3 regions of the Arthrobacter sp. StoSoilB19 genome follow, and region 1 is predicted to be linked to each of the others. Evidence: predicted binding sites of a transcription regulator. Region 1 holds the regulator's gene; each other region holds the start of a gene.
The links. Region 1 encodes LexA, which represses DNA repair genes until DNA is damaged. Its sites were predicted from a motif close to TCGAACANNTGTTCGA; they were not measured.
Positions count from the first base shown of each region.

Region 2: the regulator LexA is predicted to act here: its motif matches at 3,747-3,762, upstream of LDO86_RS10780 (DUF6504 family protein).
Region 3: the regulator LexA is predicted to act here: its motif matches at 2,819-2,834, upstream of LDO86_RS19805 (shikimate dehydrogenase).

Region 1 is NZ_AP024650.1:1,605,115-1,611,615, forward strand. Features, by position in the region: gene LDO86_RS07415 (ATP-dependent DNA helicase) at 1-1,919, shown strand, start outside; gene lexA (transcriptional repressor LexA) at 1,998-2,732, opposite strand; gene LDO86_RS07425 (LysM peptidoglycan-binding domain-containing protein) at 3,086-3,487, shown strand; gene LDO86_RS07430 (histidinol-phosphate transaminase) at 3,596-4,714, shown strand; gene hisB (imidazoleglycerol-phosphate dehydratase HisB) at 4,776-5,402, shown strand; gene hisH (imidazole glycerol phosphate synthase subunit HisH) at 5,399-6,160, shown strand; gene LDO86_RS07445 (hypothetical protein) at 6,161-6,319, shown strand; gene priA (bifunctional 1-(5-phosphoribosyl)-5-((5-phosphoribosylamino)methylideneamino)imidazole-4-carboxamide isomerase/phosphoribosylanthranilate isomerase PriA) at 6,416-6,501, shown strand, end outside.
Region 2 is NZ_AP024650.1:2,362,076-2,368,576, reverse strand. Features, by position in the region: gene LDO86_RS10815 (AarF/UbiB family protein) at 1-395, shown strand, start outside; gene LDO86_RS10810 (lipoate--protein ligase family protein) at 464-1,213, shown strand; gene LDO86_RS10805 (mycoredoxin) at 1,253-1,510, opposite strand; gene LDO86_RS10800 (SOS response-associated peptidase) at 1,661-2,404, shown strand; gene LDO86_RS10795 (VOC family protein) at 2,487-2,909, opposite strand; gene LDO86_RS10790 (chorismate mutase) at 2,929-3,249, shown strand; gene LDO86_RS10785 (hypothetical protein) at 3,277-3,666, opposite strand; gene LDO86_RS10780 (DUF6504 family protein) at 3,799-4,149, shown strand; gene dnaE (DNA polymerase III subunit alpha) at 4,169-6,501, shown strand, end outside.
Region 3 is NZ_AP024650.1:4,289,439-4,295,939, reverse strand. Features, by position in the region: gene LDO86_RS19820 (ATP-dependent DNA ligase) at 1-245, shown strand, start outside; gene LDO86_RS19815 (MFS transporter) at 360-1,679, opposite strand; gene LDO86_RS19810 (IclR family transcriptional regulator) at 1,989-2,780, shown strand; gene LDO86_RS19805 (shikimate dehydrogenase) at 2,928-3,809, shown strand; gene LDO86_RS19800 (sugar phosphate isomerase/epimerase and 4-hydroxyphenylpyruvate domain-containing protein) at 3,809-5,680, shown strand; gene pcaH (protocatechuate 3,4-dioxygenase subunit beta) at 5,737-6,501, shown strand, end outside.

The DNA of each region.
Region 1 (6,501 bases):
TCAAAACCGGCAACCACCTGCTGGTCCAGGCGGGCACGGGCACGGGCAAGTCGCTGGCCTACCTGGTGCCGCTCATCGCCCACGCCCTGGAGAGCAACAAGCCCGCTCTGGTGTCCACGGCCACGCTGGCCCTGCAAACCCAGATTGTTGGCAGGGACCTGCCGCGGCTGCTGAAGAACATCACCCCGGCCCTGGAACGGCCGGTCAAGGTTGCCTTGGTGAAAGGCCGGTCAAACTATGTCTGCCGGCACAAACTGGAAGGCGGGTTCCCCTCCGAGGAGCCTTCCGAGGGTCAGCTTTTCTCTTTGGGCGAAGACACCAGCGTCCCGCACTTTGCCGCCTCCGTGGGCGGACCCTCGTCCCAGCTTGGCAAGGAGGTGGTGCGGCTCCGCGAGTGGGCGGAGAAGACGGCCACCGGGGACCGGGATGAGCTCCTGCCGGGTGTGACGGACCGTGCCTGGCGCCAGGTCTCCGTCACTTCCATGGAGTGCCTGGGGGCCCAAAAGTGCCCCATGGCCGCCGAGTGCTTCAGCGAGCTGGCCCGGCAGGACGCAGCCGAGGCAGATGTGGTGGTGACGAATCACGCCATGCTGGCCGTCAGCGCCTTCGAAGGACTTGCAGTCCTGCCCGAGTACGACGTCGTGGTGGTGGATGAAGCGCACGAGTTGCAGGACCGGGTCACCGGAGCCGTGTCCGGTCAGCTGTCGGTGGCCATGGTCCACGCTGCCGCTTCCGGCGCCCGCAAACATACCGCCATCACGGTGGACGCGCTGAACGCCGCAGCCGCAAACCTTGAACTGGCCCTCGCCGGTGCGCCCAGCGGCCTGCTTCCCAACGGGCTGAACGACGAACAGCTGGACTGCATGGACCAGTTGCGGGAGGCGTGCCGGGCCGCGTTGTCCGATTCCAAGGGGGACAGCAACGCCACGGCCGACGGCGGCCGCCAGCTGGCCCGGTCCCGCCTCATGCTCATCCTGGAATTGTGTGAGCGGCTTATTGCTGCCCGTGAAAACCGCGAGGTCGTGTGGTTTTCCCGGGCCGGCACGTTCGATCCCGGCCAGGGATATTCCCAGCCCGATGACAATGCCCCGGTGCTGGTCAACATCGCGCCGCTGTCCGTGGCAGGCAGGCTCCGGGAAGGACTCTTCGCCGGGCACACCGTCGTGCTAACGTCCGCAACCCTCGCCATTGGCTCGGCATTTGAACCCGCGGCCGGGGGACTGGGCCTTATCGGCGACGGCGCACCCAGCTGGACGGGTGTGGATGTGGGCTCGCCCTTCGACTACCCGAAACAGGGCATCCTCTACGTGGCCGGCCACCTGCCAAAGCCGGGCCGCGGCGTTTCGCCGGAGGCGCTGGAGGAACTGGAAGCGCTCATCAAAGCGTCCGGCGGGGGTGCCCTCTGCCTGTTTTCATCCCGACGGGCTGCCGAAGAGGCTGCCGACGCCCTGCGGCCGAAGCTCGATGTGACTGTCCTCTGCCAGGGCGAGTCGACCATGACCGCTTTGGTGAAGCAGTTCGCCGACGAACCGGACACCTGCCTCTTCGGGACTATGTCCCTGTGGCAGGGGGTTGACGTTCCGGGAGGCTCCTGCCGCCTGGTGGTGATCGACCGCATCCCGTTCCCCAGGCCGGATGATCCGCTGATGACCGCGCGTTCGCGTGCCGTGGCCCAGGCCGGCGGAAACGGCTTCATGTCCGTCTCGGCCACGCATGCCGCCATCAGGCTGGCCCAGGGTGCCGGCCGCCTGATCCGGTCCACGGGAGACAAGGGCGTGGTGGCCGTTCTGGATTCCCGGCTGGCAACAGAGCGCTACGCCGGATTCCTCCGCGGCGCTCTGCCGCCGTTCTGGGCTACCACGGACCGCAGCAAGGCGCTGGCGGCATTGGCCAGGCTGGGCGCGGACGCGGCCACGTAGGGCCCGGCAGGCGAACGACGCCAGCGGGGGCAGCCGCCGTGCAATTTCCGGCAGGCCGTCCCTTCGCGGGAGACCCGGTCAGAGGGAACGCAGGACCGAGACAACCTTCCCCATGATGGTGGCATGGTCGCCCAGAATGGGTTCGTACTGCGTGTTTTGGGGCAGCAGCCAGGTGTGGCCGTCGCGCTGGCGGAATGTCTTGACGGTTGCCTCGTCATCCAGCAGGGCAGCAACGATGTCCCCGTTGGCTGCGTCCGCCTGGCGCCGCACCACCACCCAGTCACCGTCACAGATGGCGGCATCCACCATGGAGTCGCCGGCCACCCTAAGCATGAAGAGCTCGCCCTGGCCGACCAGCTGGCGGGGGAGCGGCATGACATCCTCCACGAGCTGCTCAGCGAGGATGGGACCGCCGGCAGCAATCCGGCCAACCAGCGGAACCATGGCCGTATCCAGCGCGGTGGGCAGCTCCGTTACCGTGGCACCGCCGCCCGTGGCCTGCGGCGCGGGGGAGGCGCCGGCGGCATTGCTTCCGCTGTCCAGCGTGAGGGGCATCAGCACCTCCATGGCCCGCGGCCGTTTGGGGTCGCGCCGCAGGTAACCCAGCTTCTCCAGCTGCGAGAGCTGGTGGGTCACGCTGGACAGGCTGGCCAGGCCAACCGTGTCGCCGATCTCCCGCATGGAGGGCGGGTAGCCGTTGTCATTGACCGAGCGCTGGATGGTTTCGAGGATCTTCTTCTGCCGGGGGGTCAAGCCCTTGGCGGTCTTCCTGGGTTGCGGGGCGGTCCTGCCCCCGGCGGCTGCTGCTGCCATATTCGCCAATGCCTTTCGCTTGCCGCCGGATCTTCCGTTGCGGCCTGTTCCACAGCGCCGCCGGAAGGACTCCCACTGTCATTGTCAGACCCTGCTGTTCAACTTCAGTGGTGGTTGTTCTTTGGTTCAAAGCTAGGCCAGCCACATTGCTTTTTCAAACATTTGTTCTAGCGAGTCTCGACATTGTTCGTTGATAGGTGCTAAAACTTAACAAGCAAAGTTCGAACATGTGTTCTAACCAGCGATTGCCCCGTTCGAAAACATGGCCGGAGGAGCTCCGGACACGGTGTGAACGGCAGGGCGGCAGCGGGCGGACACCCGGGCAGCACGGCAGGTCCAGGAGGGCTTAGTTCATGTCAGCTTTATCTCTTCACCAGGTTTCACCTACGCACCGCGTTTCCCTGCAGACCCGGAAGCCCTCGCAGCGCCGGACGCCGTCAGCAGCGCCCCTGCGGCTGACCCGCCGGGGGCGGATCGTCCTGATCGGAGTTCCGCTTGTGCTCCTCGCGGTACTCCTGCTGTCCCTGTCCGGACTTTTCAACGCACCGGCCAAGGCATCCGATTCAGCTGCGGATTTGGCCGTGACGCCGACGGTCACCGTGACGGTGCAGGCGGGCCAGTCGTTGTGGAGCATCGCAGGCGCTGTTGCTCCGGACCGCGATGCCCGGGACGTGGTGGCGGACATCGTCCAGCTCAACAACCTTCCGGCCGCCGCTGTGCTGCCGGGGCAGCAGCTGTTCGTCCCCACGCACTGAGCGGCACCTGGTGTTGGCCTTTGAGAAAGATGACCGGGACAGCAACGCCGGTGGCGAACAGAATCCGTCACATTTTCCGGTAGTTGCCGCGGCAACTAAACTGTTCAGGTGAACGACCAGCTAGAGCGTCTGAACCGACTTCCCCTCCGCAGCAATCTTCGCGGGCTGACCCCCTACGGGGCACCCCAACTGGACGTTCCCATTTTGCTGAACGTCAATGAGAACACCCATGGTGTTCCGGCGGACGTGCGCGCCGCCATCAGCGCGGCGGTCACGGAAGCAGCTGCAGGCCTCAACCGGTACCCGGACAGGGAATTCACCGACCTGCGGAAAGCTCTCGCGGAATACCTGGGGCACGGGCTCGACGAATCAAACCTCTGGGCAGCCAACGGCTCCAACGAGGTCCTGCAGCAGATCCTCCAGGCCTTCGGCGGCCCCGGCCGCACCGCCCTGGGCTTTCCACCCACGTACTCCATGTACCCCCTGCTCGCCAGCGGAACCGACACCCAATACATCACGGGAGTGCGCTCGGAAGGCTACGACCTGAGCGCCGAATCCGCCGCCCGGCAGGTCGAGGAGCTGCGGCCCAACATCGTCTTCCTCTGCTCGCCCAACAACCCCACGGGGACCGGCCTGGGGCTTGACGTTGTGGAGGCTGTCTATGACGCCGGCGAGGACAGCCAGACCGTGGTGATCGTCGACGAGGCCTACCACGAGTTCGCGCATGACGGCACGCCCAGCGCCCTGACCCTGCTGCCCGGCCGGGAGCGGCTGATAGTTTCCCGCACCATGAGCAAGGCCTTCGCACTCGCCGGCGCCCGCCTCGGCTACATGGCCGCGGCCCCGGAGGTCACCGATGCCCTGCGGCTGGTGCGCCTTCCGTACCACCTGTCCGCGATTACCCAGGCAACCGCACTGGCCGCGCTCCAACACCGCGAGGCACTGATGGCCGATGTCCAGGACATCAAGGCGCAGCGGGACCGCATTGTGGCCGAACTGACCAGGATGGGCCTCAAGCCTGCCGCCTCGGACTCCAACTACGTGTTCTTCGGGGGCCTGGAAAATCCGCACCAGGTATGGCAGGAGCTGCTGGACGCCGGAGTGCTCATCCGCGACGTGGGCATCCCCGGCCACCTTCGGGTCACCGCAGGCACTGAGGCGGAAACCACAGCCTTCCTTACCTCCCTGGAACGCATCCTTGCGGGCCAGGCCGCGCTTCCCGCCTAGACTTGATACTGCGGCGCTGGGCGCCTTGAACTACTTCTTCTCCCACAAAGGATCCTTCACCATGAGTCCCACCGGATCGAATACGGCTGCGGCCCGGACCGCCCGCATGGAGCGTGCCACCAGCGAGTCCTCCGTGCTCGTGGAGATCAACCTCGATGGAACCGGCGTATCGGACATCGATACCTCCGTGCCGTTCTACGACCACATGCTCACGGCCCTGTGCAAGCACTCCCTGATCGACATGACGGTCAAGGCCACGGGTGACACCCACATCGACGTCCACCACACTGTTGAGGACGTGGCCATCACCTTCGGCGAGGTCCTGCGGACCGCCCTCGGGAACAAGGCCGGGATCCGCCGGTTCGGTGAGGCCACCGTTCCGCTGGACGAAGCGCTTGCGAACGCTGTGGTGGACGTGTCCGGACGCCCGTACCTGGTGCACGGGGGCGAGCCGGCCGGGCAGGAGTACCATCTGATCGGCGGCCACTTCACCGGTTCCCTGACCCGCCACGTCTTCGAAGCCATCACACTGCACGCCGGCATCTGCCTGCACATGAACGTGCTGGCCGGACGGGACCCGCACCACATCGTCGAGGCACAGTTCAAGGCCTTCGCCCGCGCCCTCCGCGCCGCCGTCGAACCCGATCCCCGGGTTGAAGGCATCCCCTCCACCAAGGGGGCGCTGTGAGCGGCCAGGTCCTCAAAGACGGCGCGATCATCGATCCGTCAGCATCAGGCAAGCTGCCTTCACCCGAGGGCAAACCCACGGTCACCGTGCTCGATTACGGTTCCGGGAACGTCAGGTCCGCAGTCCGGGCACTGGAACGTGCCGGCGCGGAAGTAGTCCTGAGCGCCAAGCCCGAGGATGTACTGAACGCGGACGGCCTGGTGGTTCCGGGCGTAGGTGCGTTCGAGACCGTCATGCGCGAACTCAAGGCCGTGGACGGCATCAGGCTGATCGGCAGGCGGGTGGCAGGCGGACGCCCCGTGCTTGGAATCTGCGTGGGCCTCCAGGTCCTTTTTGAAGCCGGAGTGGAACACGGCACCGAAGCCGAAGGCATTGGCGAATGGCCCGGCAAGGTAGAGGCCCTCCCCGCGGAGGTGGTTCCGCACATGGGCTGGAACACGGTCAAGGTGCCGGAAGGCTCGAAACTCTTTGCCGGGGTCGAAAACGAACGCTTCTACTTCGTGCACTCATACGGCGTGCAGGAATGGAACTTCGACGTCATCCAGCCACGGATGGCGCCGCCCCTGGTCACCTGGTCCGAACACGGCGGCCCCTTCATCGCCGCCGTCGAGAACGGCCCCCTCTGCGCCACCCAGTTCCACCCCGAAAAGTCCGGCGACGCCGGTGCGCGGCTCCTGCGCAACTGGGTGGAAGGCCTGCGGAAACCGGCCGGCGGTCAGTCCGCTGCAGCACCGGCGGACGCCGGCAGTGACGCCTAGATGTGGTCGGTACTCCTGATGGGCCTCGCCGGCATCCTCATCGGTGGCGGCATCTCATTCCGGCAGCAGCGCAAGCCACTCTGGACTCAGGTGGCGTTCCACGTTCTGGCCGCCATGTCACTGGTGGCGGCCTACCTGCTGACCCTGCCGGCAAACTGACCACAGCCCACAGCGCGAGGGCCGCCAACTTCACCCCAACAGCATCGCGGACCCAGCGCCCTGCTTTCCGCACCGAAATCGACACCGAGGATGAGTATGACCACCGCACATGACCTGCCGGTACTTGAACTGCTGCCAGCCGTCGACGTCGTCAACGGCCAGGCCGTCCGGCTGGTCCAGGG
Region 2 (6,501 bases), 760 kb from region 1:
TGTGCAGCGCGCTGGATGAACGTTTCAACCTCTGGGACTCGGTGGAACCCTACGCGGCGCAGCTGCTGCGCGACGAGCGCGGCAACGTGGTGCAGGACGTGGCCCGGCAGGCGCTCGATGCCGCCGGTATTGCCTTGCGCCTGCCCGGCAGGCTGGACGCGCTGGCCGGCCGGCTTGAGGAGGGGTCGCTGGAGGTGGCTGTTCCGCGGCTGGAGCGGCAGGCGGCGCGGCTGGAACGGGCGGGACGGCGCGCGGCCTCCGCCGTGGTTTTCGCTGCCCTGCTGGTGGCCGGCGCCATCGTCCGCGCCGACGACCTGGCGGCCGGGAACGCGCTGATGGCCGCGTCGTCCCTTCCGCTGCTGCACGCCCTGTGGGCCGGGCGCCGGGTTCGTTAAGGCGGTTGCCGCCGTCGGGCGTAACCTAGGGATGGCCTGCCCGCACCCGACCCAGGAGTTTCGCAACAATGCACCACACCGGTACTGGACTCCGCACGCTTACCGTGGTGCGGCAGGACGTGTCCCGCGGCGCGGGCCGTGACCTCGAATTCGGCCTGGAGCTGCTGGCCAGGGCCAGGAGCGGCGGCATCGGCCCCACCCTGCGGCTGTACCGGCCGGCTCCCACTGTGGCGTTCGGGCAGCGGGACACCCGCCTGCCCGGCTTTGACGCCGCCGCCCGGGCCTGCCGGGACAACGGCTTCGAACCCCTGGTCCGGCGGGCGGGGGGACGCGCGGCCGCCTACCACCGTGGCACCCTTGTGGTGGACCATATCGAACCGGACGCGGACGCCGTCGCCGGTTCCAAAACCAGGTTCGGTTACTTCGGTGAGCTCTTTGCGCAGGCGCTGCGGGGCGTTGGGGTGCAGGCGGCGGTGGGGGAAATCCCAGGCGAGTACTGTCCCGGTGAATTCAGCGTGCATGGAACGGATCCAGCGGACAACTCCCGGCGGGTGAAACTGGTGGGTACCGCGCAGCGTGTGGTCTCGGGTGGCTGGCTCTTCAGCTCCGTCATCGTCGTGGAGGATTCCGCCCCGATCCGCAAGGTCCTCACCGACAGCTATGCCGCGCTCGGCCTGGACTGGGACCCGGCAACCGCCGGTGCCGCCAACGACCTGGTGTCCGGCCTTGACGTGGCAGCCGTTGAGCGGTCCCTGCTGGAAACATATGCGGGCCATGCCACCCTGGAAACTGCTTCCTTCAGCAGCCTGGGGGCATGACCCGCACTAAAGTTGCGGCGATGCCGCGCCTTGGGCCGGTCAGGCAGCCAGCCGGCTCTTGACCTCGGCAGCAGACGGGTTGGTGGCTGCGGAGCCGTCCGGGAAAAGCACGGTGGGAACCGTACGGTTGCCCCCGTTCAGCTGCTCCACGAGTTCGGCAGTGCCGTCCACCTCTTCGATGTTGACTTCCGTGTAGCCGATGCCCTGCGCGTCCAGCTGCTTCTTGAGCCGGTTGCAGTAGCCGCACCAGGTGGTGGAGAACATCGTGATGGTGCCGGATTCGGGAGTGAAGTCCACAGGGATCTCCTATACGTCGCTTGAAAGGTTTCCTTACCGTCAACCGTAGCGTGGCTGCCGGTATTCCCCGGTGCCTGACGCCTGGAACGGCGCCGGATGACAGTTTGTGGCGGGCGGTGGCAAGCTGGTGCCATGTGTGGACGCTACGTAATGGCACGTGCCGTGGGGGACCTGCTGGCTGAGTTCGATGCCGAGCTGGAGAGCGAGGTGAGCATCCCGCCGTCCTGGAACGTGGCACCCACCGATGCCGTCCCCATCGTGCTGGAGCGCCTGGTGGATGACAGTGCCGCGCCCCGGCAGGTGCGCCAGCTGCACGTGGCACGCTGGGGCCTGGTCCCGTCCTGGGCCAAGGACCCCGGAATCGGTTCCCGCATGATCAACGCCCGGAGCGAATCGGTGCTGGAGAAGCCGGCGTTCCGGAAGGCAGTCCAGTCCCGCCGCTGCGCGGTCCCGGCCGATGGCTACTACGAATGGAAGCAGGGACCTGGGAAGTCGAAGCAGCCCTACTACGTGCACCCGGGCACGGACCACGGGCTGGTCTTCGCCGGCCTCTACGAGTGGTGGAAGGACCCCTCCGTTCCCGAAGGGGATCCGGGCCGCTGGCTGCTCTCAACGTCCATCCTCACGGCAGACACGCCTCCGCCGGGGTCTGAATCCACCATCTTCGGGAAGCTGACGGAGCTGCACGACCGCGTCCCCCTGCCCATGGACAGGGACACCATGGAGGCATGGCTGGATCCGCAGGCGGATGACGCGGCCGGACTCGTGGACCTGGTGCGGTCCGGCGTCAAGAATGCCGCGGCCGACTGGCGGGTGGAGTCGGTGGGCAAGGAAGTGGGCAATGTCCGCAATAACGGCCCCGAACTGATCCGCCCGGTCGAAGCCCTGTTCTAGCTGCCCTGTTCTAGCGCCCTGTTCTCCCAGCCCTGTTTTTCAGCCCAGCTCCAGCAGCCGCACCCCATGGTACGGCCGGGGATCAGACGGTGACCCTGCCGGCGTCGTCCACTGCCCAGGTGGGGTTGTACGCCACTTCCCAGCGGAACCCGTCGGGGTCGGCAAAATAGCCCGTGTAGCCGCCCCACGGCTGGGTGACCGGCTCGGCAATGATGTCAGCGCCGGCCTCCGCGGCCTCTTCCATGACCCTGTCCACGTCCCCGGGACCGGCGACGTTGTGGCTGAGGGTGATGCAGGGGATGCCGGCGGGAGGGCTGGTGCCCGCTTCGGCCTGCATCTGGCGGACGTCCCACAGGGACAGCACCAGGCCGTGGTTCACCTGGATGAACAGCACTTCCCCGGCAACCTCACGGTGGACCGGCCAGCCAAGGCCATCAACGTAGAAGTCGCGGGATGCCTGAACATTGCGGACTCCGAGGGAGATAAAGTCGACTCTTGGCTCCATGCTTCGATACTGTCAGATGATGGCGACAATTCAAGGAAACGATAGGGATGCCCGGGCCGACAAGGAACAGCTCGCTGCCGTTCGGGTTGCCGTTGATGAGGTGGATGAACAGATTGTCACCCTCATTGCCCGCCGCGAACGGCTGATCAGGATCGCCGGGACCCTCAAGGGTGATGACGCAGAGGTGCGTGCCCCGGGACGGGTGGAGCGGATCATCGAGCACGTCCGGTCCGCCGCAGAGAAAAAGGACATCGATCCGGACATCGTCGAAGCAACCTACCGGGCGATGATCTCCGCGTTCATTGAACTTGAACTGCGGATCCACAAAGAAAACAGCTGACCTGTTCCGGGGGCTGGCGGAGGAGCCCTAAAGGGCTTCCTCCACCGGCACCCCGTGCTGGAACTCCCGGCCGTCCGCCTCACTGAAGGCTGACAGGACATGGCCCTGCCCCAGCCCGGTCAAGGCCGTCGCGGGAAAGCTCCCGGTAATGCTGTTGTCCGAGTGGGACACTCCCGACAGGTCGTAGTCTTCCTCGATTCCCTGGTCCCGGTTGAACGAGTAGCAGGCGATTGCCTCCCCGTTCATGAACTCAATGCACAGCCGTCGTTGCATGGAATAATCCGGCGAGGCTCCCATCAGGCCCACCACATAGGCCCCGGAGTCCGGAATGGTGCCGTCGATGTCGAACCGTGCAACCAGGGTGGAGTCCTGGGTCTTGATGCTTGCCTGCTTCAGGAGTGCGTCATCGGTACTCATGCCATCATCCTGCTCCCTGCCGCACGCTCCGTCCACCCCCGCCTATGTTTTGCTGCCTCCCCGGCGTAGACTGGATTCGTTCGAATACATATTCGAATAAGGGTCACAATCTGCAGCTGCAGGGAGGCGCACGTGGGCATGTTCAGCGAGTCCGTTGACGTGGTGTGCTCCGCTTCCGGGCAGCCGGAATCCCTGACGTGGGCAGGAACGTCATACATCGTCTGTGCCGAACCTGTCCGCTGGTATGAACGCCGGCAATGGTGGGCAGAGGATACCCGGGCTCCGCTGGGAAGCGGACCGGGCGTGGTGGACCACGAAATCTGGCGGGTCCAGGTACTGCCTGCCAAAGTGGCGTCCCGCCCGATGGGGCCAGGAGAACCTGCCGTTGCCGAACCCCTCACCCTTGACCTGACCCGCCATATCCGCAGTGGCCGTTGGCGGCTGCTGCGGATCCATGACGGCCTTCGCCCCAAAACCGCATGAATCCCCACCTCCCATCACCATGAGCTTTACCCACCTCCACGTTTCCACGGCATTTAGTGCCCACTACGGTGTCTCCTGGCCTGAAGAGCTGGCAATGGCGGCCGCAGCCGACGGCGCAACGGCCCTTGCCTGCACCGACCGGGACGGGCTGTACGGCACCATCAAGCACCTCAAGGCCTGCATGGCGGCGGGCATCGACCCCATAGTGGGGGTGGACCTTGCAGTATTTGACGACGACGGCGATCACCGCACACAGGTATCCGGCAGGGTGGTGGTGCTGGCCCGCGGCCACAACAACGGTGCCGGGTACCGTGCGCTGTGCCGGCTGGTTTCCGATGCCCACGCCAGGACCTCGGGGAAAGCCGGGGGAGCGGTGCCCGCCGCGGTCACCCGTGCCGAACTCGCCTCCCGCACCCTTGACCCCCAGACCCTCAAGCCGGTGCTGACCGTCCTGATTGGACCGGATTCCGACGTCGGACGGGCCATGGATGGCCGGCGCTACCTGCGTCCACGGACCCTGTTCAAGCAATGGCTGGATGCCATGCCCGCTGGAACGGTCGTGGCGGAAATTGTCTCCCAGCTCAGCGCTCCGGGGACTCCCTTCAGCACCGCACATGCAGTCCGCATGCTCAGGCTCGCAGAGGAACACCACGTACCCGCCATCCTCACCAACGCCGTCAGGTACTGTGCCGCAGACGGCGCACCAACCGCCGACGTCCTGGATTCTGCCCGGACCCTGAAGTCCCTTCCGGAACTTGCAGGTGAACCGCTCCTGCAGCCCACCGGGCAGGGCTGGCTGAAAACCTCCGAACAAATGCTGGGACTGGGAAAGGAAATCATTTCCGCTGCCGGTTACGGTGCAGCAGACCTCAAACAGCTGATGGCGCAAACAGAGGCGCTCGCCGACCTCTGCCGGATCGACCCCAGCACCGATATGGGGTGGAAGCAGCCAGTGGTTCCGGAAGCATCGGTTATTGGGATCAGCCAGGATCCGCACGCCGAACTTGTCCAGCGCTGCCATGCGGGAATCGGCAGGCGTTTCCCGGGGATCTCAGGAAAACCCGAACAGGAGATGCTGTCCCGGCTGGAGCATGAGCTTGGCATCATCCGGAACCTGGGTTTCTCCGCCTATTTCCTGACGGTGGCGGAGGTATCCCGCATGATCCAGGACATGGGGGTCCGGGCGGCCGCCAGGGGCTCAGGTGCCTCAAGCCTGGTCAACTACCTGATCGAGGTCAGCCATGTGAATCCCCTCCAGCATGACCTGATCTTTGAACGTTTCCTTTCCAACGACCGTGCCACCCTCCCTGACATTGACATCGATGTGGAAAGCGCGGAACGCCACAACGTGTACCACAGGATTTTTGACCGGTTCGGCCCGGAGCGCGTCACCCTGATGAGCATGCAGAACGGGTACCGGGCCCGGGGGGCGGTTCGCGACGCCGGGCTGGCGCTGGGCATGGACGACGGCGAGGTGGGGGAGATCGCCAAGCAGTTGTGGCGCTTTTCCGCCCGGAAGTTCCGTGAAGCCCTGCAGGAAAAGCCCGAGCTCCGGGAGTTCGCCGGCCGGGTGGAGCAGCGCGACACGGACGGGAACCAGCAGCTTGACCTCCTGGTGGACCTGACCGAACGCCTGGACCGGCTGCCCCGCCACATCTCCATGCACCCGTGCGGAGTGATCCTGGGCGATGCCACACTCCTGGACCGCACCCCGGTCCAGCCAAGCGGCCTGGGGCTGCCCATGAGCCAGTTCGACAAGCACGACATGGACCCCATGGGCATGCTCAAACTCGATGTCCTTGGGGTGCGCATGCAAAGCGCCATGGCCTTCGCAGTCCGGGAGATCATCCGCATCCACCCCAGCAAGAAGGACGTGGTGGAGGCAGGAAGGCACTCGGCAGGACCTGACGGAACAGGCCCTGACTACATCGCCGGGGACGGCCGGATCGACCTCAACGCCGTTCCCCTCGACGACGAACCGACATACCAGCTGATCAGGAGCACGCACACCCTTGGCTGCTTCCAGATTGAATCCCCGGGGCAGCGGGAGCTGATTGGAAAGATGGCACCCCGGGAGTTCAACGACCTCATCATCGATATTTCACTGTTCCGTCCCGGCCCCATGAAATCCGACATGGTGCGGCCCTTCCTGGAACACCGGCACGGGTTCGCCCCTGAGGTCTACCCCCACCCGGACCTTAAACCGGTGCTGCAGGAAACCCATGGGGTCACGGTGTTCCACGAACAGATCCTGAAAACCCTCGACATCATGACCGGCTGCGGGCTTGCCAAAGCCGACGAGTTCCGCAGGGCGCTGAGCAGCGACGACGGTGAAGCCAGGGTGGAGGAATA
Region 3 (6,501 bases), 1.7 Mb from region 1:
AACGGACGCCGCGGAACGCCGAAGGCAGCAGGTGGAGCGCCGGGAAGGACCTGTCCTTCGTCCCACTGCGGCCCGAACTGGTGGTGGAGGTCCGCTACGACCACATGGAGGGCGACAGGTTCCGCCACACGGCCCAGTTCAACCGCTGGCGCCCGGACCGGGACCCGGAGTCCTGCACCTATGAGCAATTGGAGGAACCGGTCAATTTTGACCTGGCCTCGGTGCTGGAGACCGGGCGGGGGTAAGTGCCCTGCGGGACGCTTCCGAAGCAGCCCATCTTTCACGAAGGAAAGCCCGCCATTTGGGGGAATGGCGGGCTTTCCGGCTCTAAAACCGGGCTGGTGTGACGCTTTCGGCGCCTACTTCACGCCCAGCAGGTTGGTGGGGGTCCGGAAGGACTCCTTGGCCGTGAGTGCCGAGACGGCGGCGATGGCGCAGATGATGGCGGTGAAGATGCTGATCTGGACCCAGCCGCCCGCCTGGATGCCGCCCATGGCAGCCACAATGGCCGGGGCGAAGCCAGCCATCAGGAACCCGAGCTGGGTGCCGATGGCCAGGCCGGAGAAGCGGACCTTGGTGCTGAACATCTCGGCGTAGAAGGACGGCCACACGGCGTTGGAGGCGGCGTAGCCGAAGGAGAAGAAGCCGATGGCTGCAACGAACATCAACGGGATGCTGTGGGATTCCAGGCTGAGCAGGAACAGCGGGGTGAGGATTGCGCTGGCCACGGCGCCGTAAATGAAGACGGGCTTGCGGCCGATCCTGTCCGCGAGCTTCCCGAAGAGCGGCTGGGTGCCCAGGGCCACCAGGTTGGCCCCGACGACGAGCCACAGGGTGGTGGTGCCGTCCACTCCGGCCACGGTCTTGGCGTAGCTGATGGCCAGGGTGCCGAAGACGGTGGAGACGGCGGCAATGAAGGCGCAGGCGACAACACGCAGGACGTCGCGCCAGTGGCCCTTGAGGAGGTCGGCCACCGGGAGCTTGGAGATCTGGGCGTTCTTCTGCGCTTCCTCGAAGGCCGGCGGCTCGTGCAGCGTGCGGCGGATGAAGAAGGCAACCATGACCACGACGGCGCTGAGCCAGAACGGGACGCGCCAGCCGATGCCGTACTTGATCTCATCCGGCAGGGCCAGGACGGGGATGAAGACCAGGGCGGCGAGGATCTGGCCGCCCTGGGTACCGGTGAGGGTCCAGGACGTAAAGAAGGAACGCTGGTTGTCCGGAGCGTGCTCCAGGGTCATGGACGAGGCGCCGGCCTGCTCACCGGCGGCGGAGAGGCCCTGGCACAGGCGGGCCAGCACCAGCAGGACCGGGGCCCACCAGCCGACCGTGTGGAAGTCGGGGAGGCAGCCGATCACGAACGTCGACGCGCCCATGAGCAGCAGGGTAAACATCAGGACCTTCCGGCGGCCCACCCGGTCGCCGAAGTGGCCCAGGATGATGGCGCCCACGGGACGTGCCACGTAGGCGAAGCCGAAGGTGGCGAAGGACATGATGGCAGCGTTGGTGTCTGCATCGGGGAAGAAGACCTTGGGGAAGATCAGCGCCGCAGCGGATCCGAAGATGAAGAAGTCGTAGTATTCGACGGCGCTGCCCAGGAAGCTGGCGAGGGCTGCTTTCCTGGGCGTCCCGGCACGGGTGAGGGCACCCGCCCCGGCGGACGGAAGTGTCTGGCTCATGGTGTTCCTTTGGTGTGACGACATTGTCGCGGATGGATCTGGAGGTCGCAGCCGCCGCTGCCTTGGTGCGGGCGGGGCGCGATGCGGCTGGAGTCCGGAAGAAGACCCGGCGTCAGTAGCCACATGGTGGGAGCTACTTGTGCGATATAGAAACTATGACTGTGAGGGCAGTCACCTGTCAAGAAAATAATCACCATCTAGAAATAGCTCTCACATTGTGGCAACATGATTGCCATGAGTGTGAACCAAACCACAGCGGCCAATGAAGAATCCGCTGCTGCCCCTGCCGCCACGGAGCCCGTGAACGCCATGCCCCCGGAGGCGAAGGTTGGCGCGCGTCCTGCGGAACGCACGGACATGGTGGGCAAGGCCCTGGGCCTGCTTGTCCTCCTGGGGGACGAACCCCGCGGTGCCAGCGCCGCGGAAATTTCCCGCCGCGCGGAACTGCCGTTCAGCACAACCTACCGGCTGCTCGGATCCCTGACCCGTGACGGCTTTGTTGACTACGAGCCGGACGGCCGCCGCTACCACCTGGGCCTGCGCATCTTCCAGCTGGGCCAGCGGGTCTCCAACCACCACGGTTTCGCGGGCACTGCCATGCCCATCCTGCGCCGGGTGACCGAGCAGACCGGGGAAGCCACCATCCTCAGCGTCCGGGACGGCCTGCACCACCTCACCGTCAGCAAGGTGGACGGGCCGCAGATCTTCCGCGTCACCAGCGATCCGGGCCACCTGGGCTCCTTGTCCACCACTGCCGTCGGCAAGGCCCTGGTGGCATTCGCCGAGGATGCGGAACGGGAGCGGCTGCTCGCGGAACTCCCGCTCGAGGCGCTCACCGCCCGCTCCATCACCGACCGGGACGCGTTCCGGGCGGAAATCGAGGAGGTGCGCCGCCGCGGCTACGCGGTCATGGATGAGGAGAACGAGGCCGGCATGCGTGCCGTGGCGGTGCCCCTGCTCAACAGCCAGGGCCACGCCTTTGCCTCCCTGGCGACGGCCGTTCCGGTCTTCCGCCTGAGCCTCGAGGAGCTGGAGGCCCACGTCCCCGTCCTGGTCGATGCGGCAGCCGAGTTGGCTGCACGCCTTCCGCAGCGCGGCTAAGGCGCCTGTGCCGTTACTCAAAATATTTGGTTCGTATCTCGAACAGTAGTGCGAGAAGTGAACAAATGCTGTACTGTAATCCCTATCACCGGCGCAGCCCATCCCCGCATGGACACTGCCGGTGCCGTTACCAAAGGAGCTGCACGGATGAGTATTCGAACTGAGTCCTACCTCGTGGGACTGGTTGGAGACGGTGTCACGCCGTCGCTCACGCCGCCCATGCACGAACGGGAAGGTGACGTGCAGGGCCTGCGTTACCTCTACCGCCCCATCGACCTCCTGGAGCTGGGACTGGCGGGCGAGTCCGTCGGCAGCATCCTGCAGAGCGCCCGGACGCTGGGCTTCAATGGGTTGAACATCACCCATCCCTGCAAGCAGCTGGTCCTGGAGTACCTTGACGAAATCTCCCCGGACGCCCGCCGCCTGGGCGCCGTCAACACCGTGGTGATCCGGGACGGCCGCTTCATCGGCTACAACACCGACTTCTCCGGCTTCGCCGCGGCACTGGCTTCCGGCCTCCCCGGGGCGTCGCTGGACCGCGTGGTCCAGCTCGGTGCCGGCGGTGCCGGATCTGCCGTCGCCTACGCCCTGCTGACCGCCGGCGTCAGGACCCTGCACCTGGTGGACGTGGACCCGGGACGCGCGGCAGCCCGGGCCGCCGAGCTCCAGGGCTTCTTCCCGGACAGCACCGTCACGGCAGGTACGACGGCGGAGCTGCCGCAGCTGATGCGCGTGGCCGACGGCCTGGTGCACTGCACCCCCGTGGGGATGGCCGCCCACCCCGGCGTGCCGCTGGACCTGGACCTGCTGGAGTCCCGGCACTGGGTGGCGGATATCGTCTACCGCCCCATCGACACGGAACTGGTCCGCGGCGCCCGGGCCAAGGGCTGCGACGTCCTGGACGGCGGCCGGATGGCCGTGGGCCAGGCCGCGGACGCGTTCCGGATCTTCACCGGGCTGGACGCGGACCCGGACCGCATGCGCGCCCACTTCCTGGAGCTCGTGGCAGCGGAAGAGGTGGCTGCCTGATGCGCACCGGAATCGCCACTGTCTGCCTGTCCGGAACCCTCAAAGAGAAGATGCAGGCCTGCGCCATCGCAGGCTTCGACGGCATCGAGATCTTCGAGCAGGACCTGGTGACGTCCCCGCTGAGTCCCGAGGACGTCCGCAAGCTGGCCGCGGACCTGGGCCTTGGCCTGGATCTTTACCAGCCCTTCCGGGATTTTGACGGCGTCAGCCCGGACCTGCTGAAGGCCAACCTCCGCCGGGCCGAGGCCAAGTTCCGGCTCATGGCCCGCCTGGGCATGGACACCATCCTGGTCTGCTCCAACGTTGCCACCGCCACCATCGACGACGACGGCCTCCGCGCCGAGCAGCTGGCACAGCTTGCCAACCTGGCCGGCGACCACGGCGTCAAGGTGGCCTATGAAGCGCTTGCGTGGGGCAAGTACGTCAACGACTACGAGCATGCCTACCGGCTGGTGGAGATGGTTGACCATCCCAATCTGGGCACTTGCCTGGACTCCTTCCACATCCTCTCGCGGGACTGGGAAACCGCCCACATTGAGGCATTCAACCCGGAGAAGATCTTCTTCGTCCAGGTTGCGGACGCCCCCAAGCTCTCCATGGATGTGCTGTCCTGGAGCCGGCACTACCGGGTGTTCCCGGGCGAGGGCCAGTTTGAGCTGGCCAAGTTCATGGGCCACGTGGTCCGGGCCGGGTACACCGGACCCGTTTCGCTGGAAGTCTTCAATGACGTTTTCCGCCAGTCGGACGTGGAGCGGACGGCCGTGGATGCCATGCGGTCGCTCATCTGGCTTGAAGAACAGAGCGCCAAGTGGCTGGCCGGTACCGAAGCCGCACCAGGCAACGGAGCAGCGCTCCGCCGTCGTTACCCCATGGAACTTGCCACCCTGCCCAAGGTGAACGAACCCGCGGGCTTCAACTTTGCCGAGGTCAAGGCGGACGACACCGCGCAGCTGGAGAAACTCCTGGGCCAGCTGGGCTTCGCCTTCGAGGGCAGGCACCGCACCAAGGACGTCCAGCTGTGGACCATGGGCCAGGCCCGGGTGATCATCAACGAACAGGCGGCCCGGCATGCCGAGCCGGCCATTGCCGCACTGGGGTTCGACGTCGATTCCCCCGTGATTGCCTCGGCGCGCGCCCAGCAGCTCAAGGCCCCCGTGGTGGCCCGCAAGGTGCAGGCGGACGAGGAAGTCTTCCAGGGCATCTCCGCGCCCGATTCCACCGAGATCTTTCTCTGCCAGGGCAGCCCGGACGGCACGGCGGCGTGGACCCACGAGTTCGGGGAGGGGCTGGAACACCCGTCCGCCGGAGCCAGTGCCGTGATCGACCACGTCAACCTTGCCCAGCCGTGGCAGCACTTCGACGAAGCTGTCCTCTTCTACACCAGCGCCCTGGCCCTGGAGCCGCAGCCGTTCGCGGAGGTGCCAAGCCCCAGCGGGCTGGTGCGCTCGCAGGTCATGCAGACCTCCGACGGCGCGGTGCGGCTGGTGCTCAACCTCGCCCCCATCCAGCAGGCACGGAGCGAGGTCCGCAAGACCTACCAGGAGCACATCGCCTTTGCCGTGGACGACCTCGTGGCCACAGCCCGGGCAGCCCGGGAACGGGGCCTGGAATTCCTGCAGATCCCGGCCAACTACTACGAGGACCTGGACGCCCGGTTCGACCTGGAGCCTGGGTTCCTGGCCACCCTGCAGGAGCTGAACCTGCTGTTCGACCGCGACGCCGACGGCGAATTCCTGCACTTCTACACCGCCACCGTGGGCAGCGTGTTCTTCGAAATGGTGGAACGCCGCGGCGGTTACGACGGCTACGGCGCCCCCAATGCTCCGGTGCGCCACGCCGTCCAGTACGACTCGCTGCACCGCACGCCTTAGACCGCACCACACAACCCCGGACGCAAGAAACCGAACAGATCAGAAAGGAGCCAGCCATGCCGGAAGACATCACCGCCGAGCTGGAGTCGGAGGAACTCGTGCCCCCGGCCGAACCGAAGGCTGCCCACCAGCCCCTGGACAAGGCCATCGAGTTACAGGCGGACCTCAGCGCAGAGATCAACGCCATCGGCGAGGCCTACCAGCGGGCATTGAAGGACGGCGCCCAGCCGGAGACCCAGCCGCGGCTGGACTACCCGCCGTACCGCAGCAGCATCCTGCGCCACCCCACCAAGAGCCTGCACCACGCGGATCCGGAGACCATCGAGCTGTACTCGCCGGCGTTCGGGCACCAGGACGTGCACGCCCTGGAGTCCGACCTGACCATCCAGCACAACGGCGAACCGCTGGGCGAGCGGATTATCGTCGCCGGCAAGGTCCTGGACGGCGACGGCCGCCCGGTGGCAGGCCAGCTGGTGGAAATCTGGCAGGCCAACTCGTCCGGCCGCTACATCCACAAGCGCGACCAGCACCCCGCCCCGATCGACCCCAACTTCACCGGCATCGGCCGCTGCATCACCGGCCCGGACGGCTCCTACCGGTTCATCACCATCAAGCCCGGCGCCTACCCCTGGAAGAACCACCTGAACGCGTGGCGACCCGCCCACATCCACTTTTCGCTGTTCGGCACGGAGTTCACCCAGCGCATCATCACCCAGATGTACTTCCCGGGCGACCAGCTCTTCCCGCTGGACCCCATCTACCAGACCATCGTGGACCAGGACGCCCGCGACCGCCTGGTGGCCACCTACGACCACAGCCTC